DNA from 2 places in the Agromyces hippuratus genome. Region 1 is predicted to be linked to the other one. Evidence: predicted binding sites of a transcription regulator. Region 1 holds the regulator's gene; the other holds the start of a gene.
What was found. Region 1 encodes HspR, which represses chaperone genes until heat shock. Its sites were predicted from a motif close to AAGTTGAGTCNNNNNGACTCAACTT; they were not measured.

Region 1 (7,765 bases):
CGATCGTCGCGATGACGGGCGACGCCGTGAACGACGCGGCGGCGATCAAGCAGGCGAACATCGGCGTCGCGATGGGTTCCGGCTCCGAGGTGACGAAGCAGGCCGCGAAGCTCGTGCTCACCGACGACAACTTCGCGACCCTGGTGCACGCGGTCGAGATCGGCCGCATCGTCTACTCGAAGATCACCGCGTACCTGCGGTTCCAGATGACGCAGCTGCTGAGCCTCATCATGCTGTTCCTCGCCGCGAGCGCGTTCTCGATCGCCGAGGGCGTCGCGCTGTTCCCGGCCCAGGTGCTGTTCATCAACTTCTTCGTGGCGCTGTTCGCGGTCTTCGCGATCGCCGCCGACGCCAACCCGCCCGGCATCATGAACCACCCGCCGCGCGACCCGAGGATCGGCGTCGTCAATCGGGTGTCGCTCGTCGAGTGGCTCGTCTACGGCGCCGTCATCTTCCTGATCGCACTCGTGCCGCTGCTCTGGGGGCCCGACGCGCCGAGCCCGACCGAGCCGACCGCGTCGATGACGATGGCGTACGTCGTGCTCGGCCTGGCCACCGTGCTGAGCGCACTGCTCATGCGTCGGACGCCGGAATCGGGCCTGCTGGCGCCCATCGCGGCGGTCGCCAAGATCCTGGTCTGGCCGGTGCTGCTCATCGTCGCGTCGACCGAGATCGGCTTCCTGCAGCGCGCGCTCGGCACCGTCTCGCTCACGGGCTGGCAGTGGCTCGGATGCATCGGGCTGACGCTGGTGCTGCTGGTCGTCGTCGAGGGCGACAAGTGGTTCCGTCGGCGCCGGCTCGCCCGCCGCCAGGCGGGCGCGCCCGTCGTCGCGACCACCGGCATCCGCTGAGTTCCCGGCCGCGCCGCGGCGCGAGCTCGGGGCCGCATCTTGCTGGGTGCGGCTCCCTGCTGGGTTTGCTACCCTCGGTGCCGCATGCAGGACGCACAGGTCGGGGGACGACGGGCGGCGCGACATGAGGTCGCGACGCCCGTGACGCGTCCCCGGCGTTCGACGGCGGAACGCGCGCGTCCGCGCCGACGATCGCTCACCGCGGCCGCCACGCTCTCGGTGCTCGGCCTGCTCGCCGGGCTCGCCCTCGCACCGCTGCCGCAGCCAGGCGGCCTGTTGCCGTTCGCCGCGGCGGATGCCCCGCACCTCGGCGACGTGCAAGACCTCGAGGTCGCGTCGGATGTCTCAGCTCCGACGGTCTCGCACGAGTCCTACGTCGCGACCACCGGCGCGCAGACGCTCGTCGCGGGCGGCACGAACGTCGACTGGGCCAAGCTCGTGCTCGTCGAGGGCGAGTGGCCGCTGACCGAGGAGAACGTCACCTTCATGATGCGGTGGATGCGTCAGGAGAACGGCGCCGACAACTGGTGGAACCGCAACAACCCCCTGAACAACGGTCAGGGTTCCGGTGGCGGATCAGGCCTCGGCAGCTATCCGACCCTCATCGAGGCCGCGTACTACGCCGCCGAGAACCTGCAGTCGGGGCGCTACCCCGAGGTCGATGCGGCGCTCGCCAGTGGCGACTCGGCCGATGCCACCGCTCAGGCGATCTGGGCGTCGGCGTGGGCGTCGAGCCACTACGGCTACGGCACCCATTGGAGCTCGCGCCCCTACGAGGTCATCGAGGCGCCGGCCTCCGCCTGGGGTCGCTGACCTCCGCTACTCGCGTTCCAGCGGGCGCCACACGACGACGGCGTTCTCGCGGCGCACGCGGGTGCCGGCACGGAGCGAGATGACCTCGCCCGCCGAACCTGCCGCGAAGACGCGGCGACCGGGGCGGTTCAGCATCTCGTCGGCGAGCGCGCCCTCGAGTTCGCGCACGCGGGCGCGCAGGGTCGCGACCTCGTCTTCGAGGCCGAGCACCCGGCGGATGCCCTCGAGGCTCACGCCCTCGCTCGAGAGCTGGGCGATCTCGCGGAGCTGCACGACGTCGTGCATCGAGTAGCGCCGCGACTTGCCCGCGGTGCGGGTCGGCGAGACGAGCCCGAGCCGGTCGTACTGCCGCAGCGTCTGCGGGTGCATGCCCGCGAGCTCGGCGGCGACGGAGATGACGAAGAGCGGGCTCCTCTCGTTCATCTCCACGGCCTAGCCCTTCGCCTTCGCGAGCAGGTCGTCGCGGGGGTTCTCGTCGGGCAGCAGCGCGGCGAACTCCTCGAGCTTCGCCTCCGCCTCCTTCGAGAGGTGCGAGGGAACGGCGACCTGCACGACCGCGAGCAGGTCTCCGGTGCCCTTCGACGTCTTCACGCCGCGGCCCTTGACCCGCAGCACCCGGCCGCTCGGCGTACCGGGAGCGACCCGCACCTTCACGGGGTCGCCACCGAGCGTCGGCACCTCGACGGTCGCGCCGAGCGCCGCCTCGGTGAACGTGACGGGCACGGTGACCCTGAGATTCAGGCCATCGCGCTCGAAGACCGGATGCTTGCGCACCGTCACTGTCAGCACGATGTCGCCGGGCTCACCGCCGTCGGGCGAGGGCTGGCCCTTGCCCCGCAGGCGGATCTTCTGCCCGTCGGCGACGCCCGCCGGGATGCGCACCGTGATCGGCTTGCCCTCGGCGGTCTGCAGGGTGATCTGGTCGCCCTTGGTGGCGGTGACGAAGTCGAGCGTCGTCGTCGCCGTGACATCCCGCCCCTTGGTGGGGCCGCCGGCGCCGCGGTAGCCGCCCGTCGGCTGGCCGAAGCGGCCTCCGCCGAAGAGCCCGCCGAGCAGGTCGTCGTAGTCGCCGCCCTGCTGGAACGTGTACGACTGGCCGCGGCCTCCGCCGCCCTGGCCGAACATGCCGCCGAAGACGTCTTCGAAGCCGCCGTTGCCGCCGGCGCCGCCGGGCGCGGTGAATCGAGCGCCGGAGCCCATGGCCCGTACGGCGTCGTACTCCTTGCGCTGCTCGGGGTCGGCGAGCACGGAGTGCGCCTCGCTGATCTCCTTGAACTTCGCCTCGGCGGCAGCATCACCGGGGTTGGAGTCGGGGTGGTACTTGCGTGCGAGCTTGCGGTACGTCTTCTTGAGCTCCGCGTCGCTCACGTCTTTGGAGACGCCGAGCACCTTGTAGAAGTCCTTGTCGAACCAATCCTGACTGGCCACCGGCACCTCCTCTCTCGTATCTGTCTGAAGTCTGTCTTGAGTCTGTCTGAAAACCGTGTCGGCCGGTCCGCGACATCCGCGAACGGATGCCGCGGGCCGGCCGAGTCGGGTCTACTGGGGGGTCTTCACGACGACCTTCGCTGCGCGGAGCAGCGTGCCGCCGAGGGTGTACCCGGTCTCGACGACATCGGCGATCGTGTCGATCTCGACGTCGGCCGACGGCTGCTGGAAGATCGCCTCGTGCCGCTGCGGGTCGAACGGCTCGCCGACCTCGCCGAACGACGAGAGGCCGAGCTTCTCGACCGAGCCGCGCAGCTTCGCCGCGATGGTCGCGAACGGAGCGTCGCCCTCGAGGTCTCCGTGCTTCTCGGCACGGTCGAGGTCGTCGAGCACGGGCAGCAGCACGGCCACGGCCGCGCCGACTGCGCGCTCGCGCTCGAGCTCGCGGTTCGCCTCGGTGCGCTTGCGGTAATTGGCGTACTCCGCAGTGATGCGCTTGAGGTCGGCCAGGTGCTCGTCGCTCGGATCCTGCACCTCGGCGTTCGCCGCGTTCAGGATGTCGTCGACCGTGAGCACCTCGTCGTCGTCGACCTCGGGGGCCTGCCCCTCGGGGGTGACGGATGCCGCGGCATCCGTCACCTCGTCGGAGGCACCGGCGTCGGGGTCGGGGACTTCGGGAGTCTCCTTCTCGTCTGCCATGGCTACTTCTTCTCTTCCTCGTCGTCGATGACCTCGGCGTCGACCACGTCTTCGTCGGAGGACTGGTCGCCCTCTGCGCCAGACGGGTTCGCGTCTTCGCCGGGCGCGGCCGCGGCATCGGCCTGCTGGCTCTGCGCGTAGATCGCCTCGCCGAGCTTGCCCTGCGATGCGTTGAGCTTCTCGAAGGCCGACTTCACGGCCTCGTCGTCGTCGCCCGCGAGCGCGGTCTTCAGCGCGTCGACGTCGCCCTGCACCTCGGACTTGACGTCAGCGGGGAGCTTGTCGTCGTTGTCCTTGATGAGCTTCTCGATCGAGTAGACGAGCTGCTCGGCCTGGTTGCGGGTCTCAGCCGACTCGCGACGCGCCTTGTCTTCGGCGGCGTGCTCCTCGGCCTCGCGCACCATGCGCTCGATGTCGTCCTTCGGGAGGCTCGAGCCGCCCGAGATCGTCATGCGCTGCTCCTTGCCGGTGCCCTTGTCCTTCGCGGACACGTGCACGATGCCGTTGGCGTCGATGTCGAACGTGACCTCGATCTGCGGGATGCCTCGCGGCGCCGGCGCGATGCCGGTGAGCTCGAAGGTGCCGAGCGGCTTGTTGTCGCGGGTGAACTCGCGCTCGCCCTGGAAGACCTGGATCGCGACCGACGGCTGGTTGTCGTCGGCGGTCGTGAAGGTCTCGCTGCGCTTGGTCGGGATGGCCGTGTTGCGCTCGATGAGCTTCGTCATGATGCCGCCCTTGGTCTCGATGCCGAGGCTGAGGGGGGTGACGTCGATGAGGAGCACATCCTTGCGCTCGCCCTTCAGGACGCCCGCCTGGAGGGCGGCGCCGACGGCGACGACCTCATCGGGGTTGACGCCCTTGTTGGGCTCCTGGCCGGTCTCCTTCTTCACGAGCTCGCTGACCGCGGGCATGCGCGTCGATCCACCGACGAGCACGACGTGCGCGATGTCGGAGAGCTTGACGCCCGCTTCGCGGATGACGTCTTCGAACGGCTTCTTGGTGCGGTCGAGCAGGTCGCTCGTCATGTTCTCGAACTCGGCGCGGGTGAGCGTCTCGTCGAGGTTCGCGGGGCCGTTCTCGGTGAGCGAGAGGTAGGGCAGCTGGATGGACGCCTTCAGGTTCGAGGACAGTTCCTTCTTGGCCTGCTCAGCAGCCTCCTTCAGGCGCTGCTTGGCGATCTTGTCGTTCGAGACGTCGACGCCGGTCGACTCCTTGAACTTCTTGATGAGCCAGTCGACGATGCGCTGGTCCCAGTCGTCGCCGCCGAGGCGGTTGTCGCCCGCGGTCGCGCGCACCTGGATGGTCGAGAAGTCGTCGTCCTTGCCCACCTCGAGGAGGGACACGTCGAACGTGCCGCCACCGAGGTCGAAGACGAGGATGAGCTCGTCCTCCTTGCCCTTGTCGAGGCCGTACGCGAGTGCGGCGGCGGTGGGCTCGTTGATGATGCGCAGCACGTTGAGGCCCGCGATCTCGCCGGCCTCCTTCGTGGCCTGGCGCTCGGCGTCGTTGAAGTACGCCGGCACGGTGATGACGGCGTCGGTGACGGTGTCGCCGAGGTACTGCTCGGCGTCTCGCTTCAGCTTCTGCAGGATGCGCGCCGAGATCTCCTGCGGCGTGTACTGCTTGCCGTCGATCTCGTCGGTCTTCCAGTCGGTGCCCATGTGGCGCTTGACCGACGCGATGGTGCGGTCGACGTTGGTGACGGCCTGGCGCTTCGCGGTCTCGCCGACGAGCACCTCGCCGTCTTTCGTGAACGCGACGACCGACGGAGTGGTGCGCAGACCCTCCGCGTTCGCGATGACCGTGGGCTCGCCGCCCTCGAGGACCGCGACGACCGAGTTGGTGGTGCCGAGGTCGATTCCTACTGCACGTGACATGTGTTTCTCCTTCTCCCCGCCCGCATGCCCGGGCCGCACGGGAGCACCGCACGACACGTCGAGCAACGAGCCGGATACCGGTCCGACCCTTGCTGGCCCGCAACCGAAGTACCTGAGGCAAGACTTGAGCCTTGCCGACTCAAGCCTCTCAACACCCCGTGAACGTGTCAAGTCGAGGTGGTGAAACTTGAGTGTACTTGACTCAACTCACAGCCGGTCTTCAGTATTCCCGGCGCTCGACCCACCTGCCGCTGGTCATCTCCGCTCATGGCCGATACCTTCGTCGTGAGCGCCACGGGCAGTGGCGGTCGGTGCAATCGGGGGGTCGCATGTCGCACCGAGCCGAAGGTTCCGGTGTCCTGCGCGCCGTCGGGGTCGCACTCGTCCTCCTGCTCGGCGTCGCCGGCTGCGTACCGTCGCCTCCCGATCCGGTGGAGAGCCCGTCGCCCGAGGTCATACCGGGGCCGAGGCTCGGTGACCGCCTCGACGACGACGGAACCATCCCGCTCGACCTCGCACTCGACCTCTTCGCCGCCGGCTTCGGCCCGATCGACGGCGGCGATCCCGATGCCGTCGAGCTTCCCGTGCACTCGGGCACCATGGCGATCCGCGGACTCATGCGGCACTGGGAGGAACTGACCCCGGATCAGCAGTCGACGGTCGACGCGATCTTCGAATCCGGCGCGCGCGACGAAGCAGAAACAGGTGACGCAGCGGACCTGGAAGGGACCGACCTCGGCGGCCGGGTGGTCCCGGCGCTCCGCATGGAGCCGACCGAGAGCATCCGGGGCATCACCGCGCTGGTCGCCGAGGTGCAGGCCGAGCTCGAGGACCTGCTCGGGCGCAGGCTGAGCGTGCCGATCGAGGCGGGCGCGAGCGATGCGGTGGCGGACCCGAAGTACCATGCCTTCGCCTGGGCGAACATCGGGGGCAGCCACGTGGGAGCGGGCCGGATGGATGCCTGCGAGATCGACGTGCTGCAACCGGGCTGGGACGTCATCGACACCCCGCAGTTCCGCACGCTGATCGCCCACGAGGTGATGCACTGCTTCCAGTTCGACGGAGCTGGCGGCGTCGCGGATGTTGCGGACGGCGCATCCTGGGTGGTCGAGGGCGGCGCGACATTCGCCGCGGTCGCCGTCGCCCCGACCGACTACTTCGATGCGAGGTGGGATGAGTGGCTGCGGGAGCCCCGCATCCCGCTCTCCAAGCGCGAGTACGACGCGCTCGGCGTGTTCGCGGTGGCCGAGCAGGAGGGAGCCGACGTCTGGCAGCACCTCGTTCCGCTGCTGCAGGCCGGCGACACGGCCGCCGGACTGGAGCTGCTGTTCGACCGCCCGCGGGAGGAAGCGCTCACCGCGATCGCCCGCCGCCTGGTGCGCGAGCCCAGGGTGGGTCCGGAGTGGGACTCGGACGGCCCCCACATCACCACAGCGCAGGGTGCGATCGGGATCATCCTCTTCACCGGTGCCTCGATCGACGAGGTGGCGACCATCCTCCCCTTCGCGACGGCTCCGTACACGATCGGCTTCGAGGCCGGCAGCGAGGTGATCGACGTCGCCGTCTTCGGCGGCCGAGGTGTGATCGGAGTGCCCCGCGGCGCCACCGATGAGGTCGGGACGGAATTCCTCCGACGCTACTGCGTCACGGGATTCTGCGAATGCCCAGGCGGCGGGGTCCTCGGAACCGAGCTCCCGCCCGGCGCTCGCCTCGGACTCGCACTCACGAGTCCTCACCCCTCCGCTCCTTCGACGGTCACCATCCAGGCCTCGACGACATCGCAGGCCGAGGCCTGCGGCAACCGGACCCCCGGGGAGGTGCTCGTCGTACGGTTCGACTCGCCCGAGCCGTTCGAGGTGCACGGCGGCCACTGCATCGTCCAGGACTCCGGCGACCTCCTCATCCAGGCGGGCGACGGCCGTATGCCCCAGGGGTACGACGCTCCGACCGAACACCGCGACGACGTGGCGATCTCCATCTACAAGAACCCCGCCTCCGCGCCGCACGCCGGCAGTGTCGACCTGTCGGTGGGCGGAGTGAGGCATTCCGGCGGGTCGACGATCCTCGTGTCGCCTGACGGGTTGAGCGGCAGTTTCG
Region 2 (7,765 bases), 970 kb from region 1:
GTCAGCAAGAACAGTTACGGCAAGTACCTAAAACGCGTCATATTGAAGCGAGTCCGGGGATTCGTTGATCGTGAGGTCACCTTTGACTTCCCCGTGACGGCACTAGTTGGGCCAAATGGTGGCGGCAAGACGACGGTCCTAGGTGCTGCGGCACTCGCATACGCTGACGTACCGCCTGGTCGGTTCTTCGCAAAGAGCGGCAAATACGACAGCAGCATGGTGGATTGGTCGATCGAGCACTACGTGATCGATAAGGACGTGGACGCGCGATTGGAAATCCGTCGTAGCGTGAACTACCCGACTTCAAAGTGGAACCGTAAGCCGTTTCAACGAGAAGTGCATATCTTCGGTGTGAATCGGACTGTGCCGGCGACGGAACGGACCGAACTTCAACGAGCGATCGGTGGAAGTTTCGCGGCGACAAGCGAAACCAAGCTGCCAGATGTGGTCGTGGCAGAATCGGAGCGGATTCTCGGGAAGGCGATAAGCGGATACTCGGAGCTCGGTGTAACCAAGAACGGGAGAACCACGCTCTACGCTGCAACCGACAAGTCTACCGGCAACCAATACTCTGAGTTTCACTTCGGCGCCGGCGAAGCGAGTGTCATCAAGATCGTCAGCGGAATTGAACTCGCTCCCGACAACAGCCTCATCCTCATCGAGGAGATCGAGAACGGTCTTCACCCTGTGGCGACTCGCGCCCTCGTCGAATACCTCGTTCACGTGGCGAAGCGCAAGTCTTGCCAAGTGATCTTTACAACACACTCCCACGCTGCGATCGAAGCCTTGCCACCAGCAGCGATCTGGGCTGCGTTCAACGGTCAAGTTGTGCAAGGAGCGCTCAACATCGAGGCGCTTCGGACGATTACGGGTCGCGTGGATTCAAAGTTGGCAATCTTTGTTGAGGACAAGTTCGCGGAACTTATGGTGCATACTGCACTTCGCTACTACGGGGCCGAGCTTTCTGCGATCAAGGTGCACGGCATGGGTGGGCATGATCCAGCTATCAAGGTGAATCGATATCACAACGGAGATCCAACTCGCAGATATGAAAGCGTCGCACTAGTTGATGGTGATCAGCGAGCACTCGTCGATCCAAATGAGCAAGTGTTCTCGTTGCCTGGCACCGTTGATCCCGAGGCGCACGTCCTTGACACAGTTCTCGCCGAAATTGAGACAGTTGCTGCGCGTCTTACCGCGGCACTCAACCTGCCGCTCTCAGATCAGGAGCGCGTGAAGGACACCGTTCGTCGTCGGGCACAGTCGAATCGCGATCGTCACATCATCTTTGCGGAGATCGGTGAGGACCTGGATCTGACGGCAGAACTCGTAGTGCAGAACGCGTTCCTAGCGCAATGGGCTCAGTTGGTGCCGCGCGAGGTAGACGAGATGTTCGATCCGTTCAAAGCAATGATTCCGAAGCACCGCTAGCGGGCTGGGTGCGAATCGCGTAGTTGCGGCGGAGCTGACACGGTGTCGACGCTTTGAGGCGCAGGTCGAGGCCTGTAGGGGCGATCGCGCTCGCTGAGTTCGCGCGCGGCCATGTCGAGGTGCGGATTGATCGCAAGCGGATCTGCCTGCGGCTGGCCTAAAGGCGACCATCAGATGTCGTGGGAATACGCCAGCCCACTCCGCGTTGAACTTGAGCGTACCCCGCTCAACTCTCCAGGAGGATTGGTGCCCGAAGACTTCAACCCCGAAGCCGGCGCGAGCTCGTTCGACGAGTTTCTCGCCCGCTATCTCGCGGGTGAGCAGGCGCGTCAGGCTCGGTCGATCGACCTCAGCCGGTTCCTGACCGCCCGCACTCAAGGCATCCTGCGTCAAGCAGGACGCTTCGCGCTCGAGCGCGGCCAGACCGAGCTCGACGCCCTGCACATCCTGCGCGTGATCGTCGAAGACGAGAGCGTCAAGCAGGCGATCGCCCGCATCGGCGTCGCCCCCGAGCGGCTCATCACCGCGACCGAGGCGCGCCTGCCCGCTGCCGGCGACACCGCCGACATCAACGCGGCGACGATCACCCCGAGCGCCTCCCGCGCGCTGTTCCACAGCTATCAGGTGGCGCGCTCGGCCGGCTCGACCTACATCGACCCCGAGCACCTCTTCTTCGCGCTCGTGCTGGGGCAAGACGCTCCTGCCGGCCAGGTGCTCGCGCGCGCCGGCGTCACCGCCGAGGCTCTCACGCAAGGCATGCGCGAGACGGTCGAGGCGGGCATGCCGGGTGCCGACGGCGACACGGATGCCTCGGGCATGCCGGGCGCCGGGGCATCCGACACCCCCATGCTCGACAAGTTCGGCACCGACCTCACCGAGCTGGCCGCGAACGGCGAGCTCGACCCCGTGATCGGCCGTGCCGACGAGATCGAGCAGACCATCGAGATCCTCAGCCGTCGCACCAAGAACAACCCGGTGCTGATCGGCGAGGCCGGCGTCGGCAAGACGGCGATCGTCGAGGGCCTCGCCCGCGCGATCGTCGAGGAGTCGGTGCCCGAGGCCCTGCTCGACAAGCGCGTCATCTCGCTCGACCTGCCCGGCATGCTCGCGGGCACCCGCTACCGCGGCGACTTCGAGGAGCGCCTCACCAAGACCATGGAGGAGATCGCCGCGCACAAGGGCGAGCTCATCATCTTCATCGATGAGATCCACACCGTGGTCGGTGCTGGCGGCTCGGGCGACGGCGGCACCGATGCAGGCAACATCCTGAAGCCGCGCCTCGCGCGCGGTGAGCTGCACCTCGTGGGTGCGACGACGCTCAAGGAGTACCGCGCCATCGAGAAGGACCCTGCACTCGAACGCCGGTTCCAGCCGGTGCGCGTGGGGGAGCCCTCGATCGAAGACGCCGTGCTGATTCTGCACGGGCTGAAGCCCGCCTACGAGGAGCACCACGGCGTGCAGTACACGGATGCCGCGCTGCGCGCCTCCGTCGAGCTGAGCGCCCGCTACCTCACCGACCGCGTGCTGCCCGACAAGGCCATCGACCTCATCGACCAGGCAGGCGCACGTCTGCGCCTCAAGCTCGGCATGAAGACGGATGTCTCCGCGCTCATCGCGCGACTCGCCGACCTCGAGGCCGACAAGAACGCCGCCGTGAGCGCCGAGCACTACGAGGAGGCCTCGCGCATCCGCGACGAGATCTCGAAGGTGCAGGATCGGCTCGATGCGGCCACCGAGAAGGGGCGCGCTGGTTTCGACAAGCTCAACCAGCAGGGTGACGGGCTCAACCAGCAGAGCACCGTGATCGACGAGGCCGAGATCGCCGCGGTGATCTCGCGGGCCACCGGCATTCCGGTGAACCGCCTCACCGAGAGCGAGCGCGAGCGCCTCGGCGACCTCGAAGGCGAGCTGCACGCGCGTGTCATCGGTCAAGACGATGCGGTCACCGCGGTCGCCAAGGCCGTGCGCCGCAGCCGCACCGGCATGGGCGACGCCAAGCGGCCGGTCGGATCATTCCTGTTCCTCGGGCCGACAGGTGTCGGCAAGACCGAGCTGGCGCGTGCGCTGGCGTCGTCGCTCTTCGACGACGAGCAGGCGATCGTGCGCTTCGACATGAGCGAGTTCGGCGAGCGGCACACGGTGTCGCGCCTCGTCGGCGCCCCTCCCGGATACGTCGGGTACGACGAGGCCGGGCAGCTCACCGAGCGCGTGCGGCGCAACCCGTACTCGATCGTGCTGTTCGACGAGATCGAGAAGGCGCACCCCGATGTGTTCAACCTGCTGCTGCAGGTGCTCGACGACGGACGCCTGACCGACGGCCAGGGTCGCACGGTCGACTTCCGCAACACGGTGATCGTGATGACCTCGAACCTCGGTTCGGAGTTCCTCGCGTCGCGTTCGGGTGCACTCGGCTTCGTCGCCTCGACGGATGGCTCGGGCTTCAGCTCCTCCGATGACGTGCGCCAGCGCGTCATCGGCAAGGTGCGTGAGGCCATGCGCCCCGAGTTCCTGAACCGCATCGACGAGATCGTGCTGTTCCAGAAGCTCGACGAGCCGCAGCTCGCACAGATCGTGCGACTCATGCTCGGCGCCACCGCGTCGCGGCTCGCCGCGCGCGAGGTCGCCTTCGAGGTGACGGATGCCGCGGTGTCGCTCTTGGCCGAACGCGGCTACGAGCCCGAGTACGGTGCCCGGCCGCTGCGCCGTGTCATCCAGCGCGAGATCGACGACCGCATCAGCGACCTGTTCGTGAGCGGCGAGCTCGGCGACGGCGAGGAAGTGAAGGTGGATGCCTCGGACGGCGAGTTCGTCGTGACATCCGTGCCCCGCGCGACCGTGACGGTGCCTCTGGCGGCGTAACCGCCTCGCCACGTCGCACGTAACCGTGTGAATCAGCGACCGTAACCGGCCGAAGACGAACGCCCGGCCCTCTCGGAGGGTCGGGCGTTCGTCGTGCAGGAACAGGCGGTGATATCGCCCGGAGTCATCCCCGCAGCGTCGACGCCATCGACACGAGGAACGTCAGGAGATCGACGAGAGCCATCGCCCCGAGTGCGACTCCCGCCCCGGCACGAGCGCGTCCGGTCGGACGGCGAAGTGCGATGATGCCGGCGACGATCGCCACGATGGCGAGCACCCCGGCGAGCGATCTCGACACGATCAGGGTCATTGCGGCCCATCCGAGCAGGCTCCAGGCGTCGACGGAGTCCTGTGGGATCAGCGCGACCACGATCCACGCCAGGTTGGCCGCAACCGCACTGATCCCGGCCGTGAATGAGACGGCCGCGCTGGTCGAACGGGAATCCGTCGGAGTTTCGTCGCGGGGCGGTGCCGTGTCGGGAGTGACCATGGAGACATCCTGTCGACCGCGCATCACGGCCCGGAAGGGTGCGGCTGCCCCCAACTCGGGGGGCCTGCGCGGGCGCGAGCGGGCGATCAGCTCGGGAGCAGCACGCCGACCTGGTCGCGAATGTCCTGCACGAGTTCGTCGACGGTGCGGGTGATGTTCGCCGTCGCCGCCATGGTGACGAACATGATCGCCGAGACGACGCGCGCGAGGGTGGCGGCGTCGCGCTCGCCGAGGCGGTCGTCGCGACGCAGCACGGCGGCGACGGCCTCTTCGGTCTGCGCGGTCAGCGTGAGCGCGTCGCGGTGGTGCGGCTCTTCGGGGTCGCCGAAGACCAGCTCGCGCAGGTAGGTGCGCCCGTTGTCGATCTGGATGCGGTTGCAGTGCACGACCGGGCGCACGATCGCCATCACCGCCTCGAGCGCATCGGGCAGGCTCTCGGCGGCCGCCCGTCCCTCTTCGAGGGCGTCGGCGTAGCCGGAATTCTGCACGAGCAGGAGCAGCTCGCCCTTGGTCTTGGCGTAGAGGAAGAGGGTGCCGGCGCCGATATCGGCCTTCTCGGCGATCTGCTGCGTGGTGACGTCGTCGACGCCGTGCTCGGCGAAGAGTTCTCGCGCGGCGGCCGTGATGCGTTCGAGCTTGACCTGCTTGTTCCGCTCGCGCCGCCCGACCGGTGCCGTGACCGAGGCCATTCCGTCCTCCAGGATTCGATCTGACTGTGCTCAGTTCTGAGCATAATGCGGGAGGACTCGGCCCTCTCTCACGTATGTCAACGCCTCGGAGACGTTGTAGGCGTGCGCCGCCGATGCGAACATCGACAGCTCGTCTGACATGGTCGAGATCGCGTCGCCCTCGAAGAATGCCGCGCGCGCGGAGGCATCGGCGAAGCCGAGCACCAAGGAGGCGTGGAACCGCTGGTCGGCGGGATTGTCGTGGGCGACGTCGGGGGTGTTCCAGAGCTTCTCGTTCCAGGGCATGAAGACCTGGGTGCGCAGCTCGGTCACGGGTGCGGCCTTCGTGAGCGCAGGCACGAGGCTGTCGGTGAGGTACCTCCGGAACGCTCGAGTGCCGACGCCCTCGCGTCGCCTGACGTAGACGAGGGCACGTGACCCCGTGTCGCCGTTTCGCTCGTACCAGCGGGTGGAGTTCGGCGGGCCGGCGTACATCAGGGTGCGCCGGAACACGTTCACCTCGTCTTGGAACGCGAGCTTGGTCTGCGCACGGCCCTGCACTGGCGCGAGCGCGGAGGCGAAGGTGACCTCGGCGACCCCGTCGATCTTGCGATCTGCGGGAATGGTCGTCTCGACGCCGTGCGTGGCGGGCCAGAGACCGGGAATGGTGGCGTCGAGGTGGAGCTGCCGGTACTCGTCGAGCCCCGGGCTTGCCGAGATGATCTTCGAGTGCGGGCCCTTCCAGTGCTCCATGCCCTGCTGGCGGGGCTGATCGGTGCGCATCCACAGCAGGATCGATGACGCGAGCGCCTTCTTCGTGAACGGAATCGTGTTCGTCATGGTGTGCCTTCCTGAGTGATTCGAATGCCGGTCAGCGCGCGAGGAACCGGGCGGCCACGGGCGCGAAGCGGTCGTGGAACTGGAAGATGCCGCCGTGGCCGGAGTCGGGGTAGATGATCAGCTCCGACCCCGCGATGCGGCGGTGCAGGTCGTCGGAAAGCACCGAGGGCACCATGCGGTCGTGGTCGCCATTGGCGATCAGGGTGGGCTGGGTGAGCTTCGAGAGGTCTGCGGGCGCCGAGCGACCCCACTTCTTGATCGCCTTCAGCTGCGTCTGGAACGCCTTCGTCGTGATCGGGGCGTCGCGGTCGACGGTGCGCTCCTGGAGTCGGCTGACGAACGCCTTCGCGGCGGGCTTGCCGGTGGCGTTGCGGTTGAAGAAGAGGAACTCCTTCGGGTCGGAGCGGGTCAGGGTCGCGCGCAGGATGTCGAAGTAGGTGACGCCGGCGACCTTGTCGATGCCGGCGCCGCCGGCGGGGCCGGTGCCGGTGAGCACGAGCTTGCGCACGAGCTCGGGGTGCTCGACGACGAGGGCTTGGGCGACCATGCCGCCGAGCGAGAACGAGAAGATGTCGATCTGGTCGAAGCCGAGCGCGCGGACGAAGGTGTAGGCGTCAGCGGCCATCGCCTCGACCGAGTCGGGCACCTCGCCGGTGGAAGCGCCGACCCCGCGGTTGTCGAACGCGATGACGTGGCGGCCCTCGGCGATGGGGTCGATGATGCGCGGGTCCCAGTTGTCGAGGGTCGCGGCGAGGTGCACGAAGAAGACGACGGGCACGCCACCCTTCGGGCCGAGCTCGCGGTAGGCGTAGGTGACGCCGCCGGCGGTGATCGTGCGGGTGGGGGCCTTCGCGTAGGACGTGACCGGCCCGCTCGCGGTATCGGGGGTGGTGCTCATGAGGATTCTCCTTTTTCGTGAGTTGACTCAATTATGAGTCGACTCAGTAAAGTTGTCAAGCGAAGCCGCGCGCCACCCCCGTTCTCGGGTCTGGTGGAACGTGCGCGACGGGTCGAGTGTTGGCACAGCTCCGCATCGAACCCGACGAACGCGGATCGACGGCTTGGTGCCGCCTCGAGGAGGCCCCCGTGTCCAACGCGCTTCGTCTGCAATCCGTCGCTGCCCTCGCCCCGGATTCGCGCCGGTCGACTCGGCTCGCACTCGTGCTGTTCACGGTGCTGGCGATGATCGTCGTGCTCGCGACCCCGTCGGTCGCGTTCGCGGCCGACACCGAGACGCAGCTGCGCTATGCGTGCGCGCAGAAGTCGAACGGGCTGATGCGGGCGGCTTCGAGCCCCGGCGACTGCCGTCCGAAGCAGGAGACGCCGGTCACGATCTGGCCGGGCCCGACCTCGCTCTGCATCCAGCCCGACGGCTCGGTGCGCCGCTTCGCGTCGGCGAAGTCGTGCACGGGCGCGAAGCCGGCCGGCACGGTGCTCGTCGTGCCGACCACGACGGGCGAGCCCGTGTACTTCTGCG

Region 2: the regulator HspR is predicted to act here: its motif matches at 1,640-1,664, upstream of BJY17_RS16410 (ATP-dependent Clp protease ATP-binding subunit).

What each region holds. Positions count from the first base shown of each region.
Region 1 is NZ_JACCFI010000001.1:2,539,115-2,546,879, forward strand. Features, by position in the region: gene BJY17_RS11845 (cation-translocating P-type ATPase) at 1-851, shown strand, start outside; gene BJY17_RS11850 (hypothetical protein) at 936-1,664, shown strand; gene BJY17_RS11855 (heat shock protein transcriptional repressor HspR) at 1,671-2,087, opposite strand; gene BJY17_RS11860 (DnaJ C-terminal domain-containing protein) at 2,097-3,092, opposite strand; gene BJY17_RS11865 (nucleotide exchange factor GrpE) at 3,204-3,791, opposite strand; gene dnaK (molecular chaperone DnaK) at 3,794-5,668, opposite strand; gene BJY17_RS11875 (hypothetical protein) at 5,998-7,765, shown strand, end outside.
Region 2 is NZ_JACCFI010000001.1:3,510,371-3,518,135, forward strand. Features, by position in the region: gene BJY17_RS16405 (ATP-dependent nuclease) at 1-1,431, shown strand, start outside; gene BJY17_RS16410 (ATP-dependent Clp protease ATP-binding subunit) at 1,678-4,290, shown strand; gene BJY17_RS16415 (hypothetical protein) at 4,415-4,780, opposite strand; gene BJY17_RS16420 (TetR/AcrR family transcriptional regulator) at 4,867-5,469, opposite strand; gene BJY17_RS16425 (strictosidine synthase) at 5,500-6,288, opposite strand; gene BJY17_RS16430 (alpha/beta fold hydrolase) at 6,320-7,186, opposite strand; gene BJY17_RS16435 (beta strand repeat-containing protein) at 7,375-7,765, shown strand, end outside.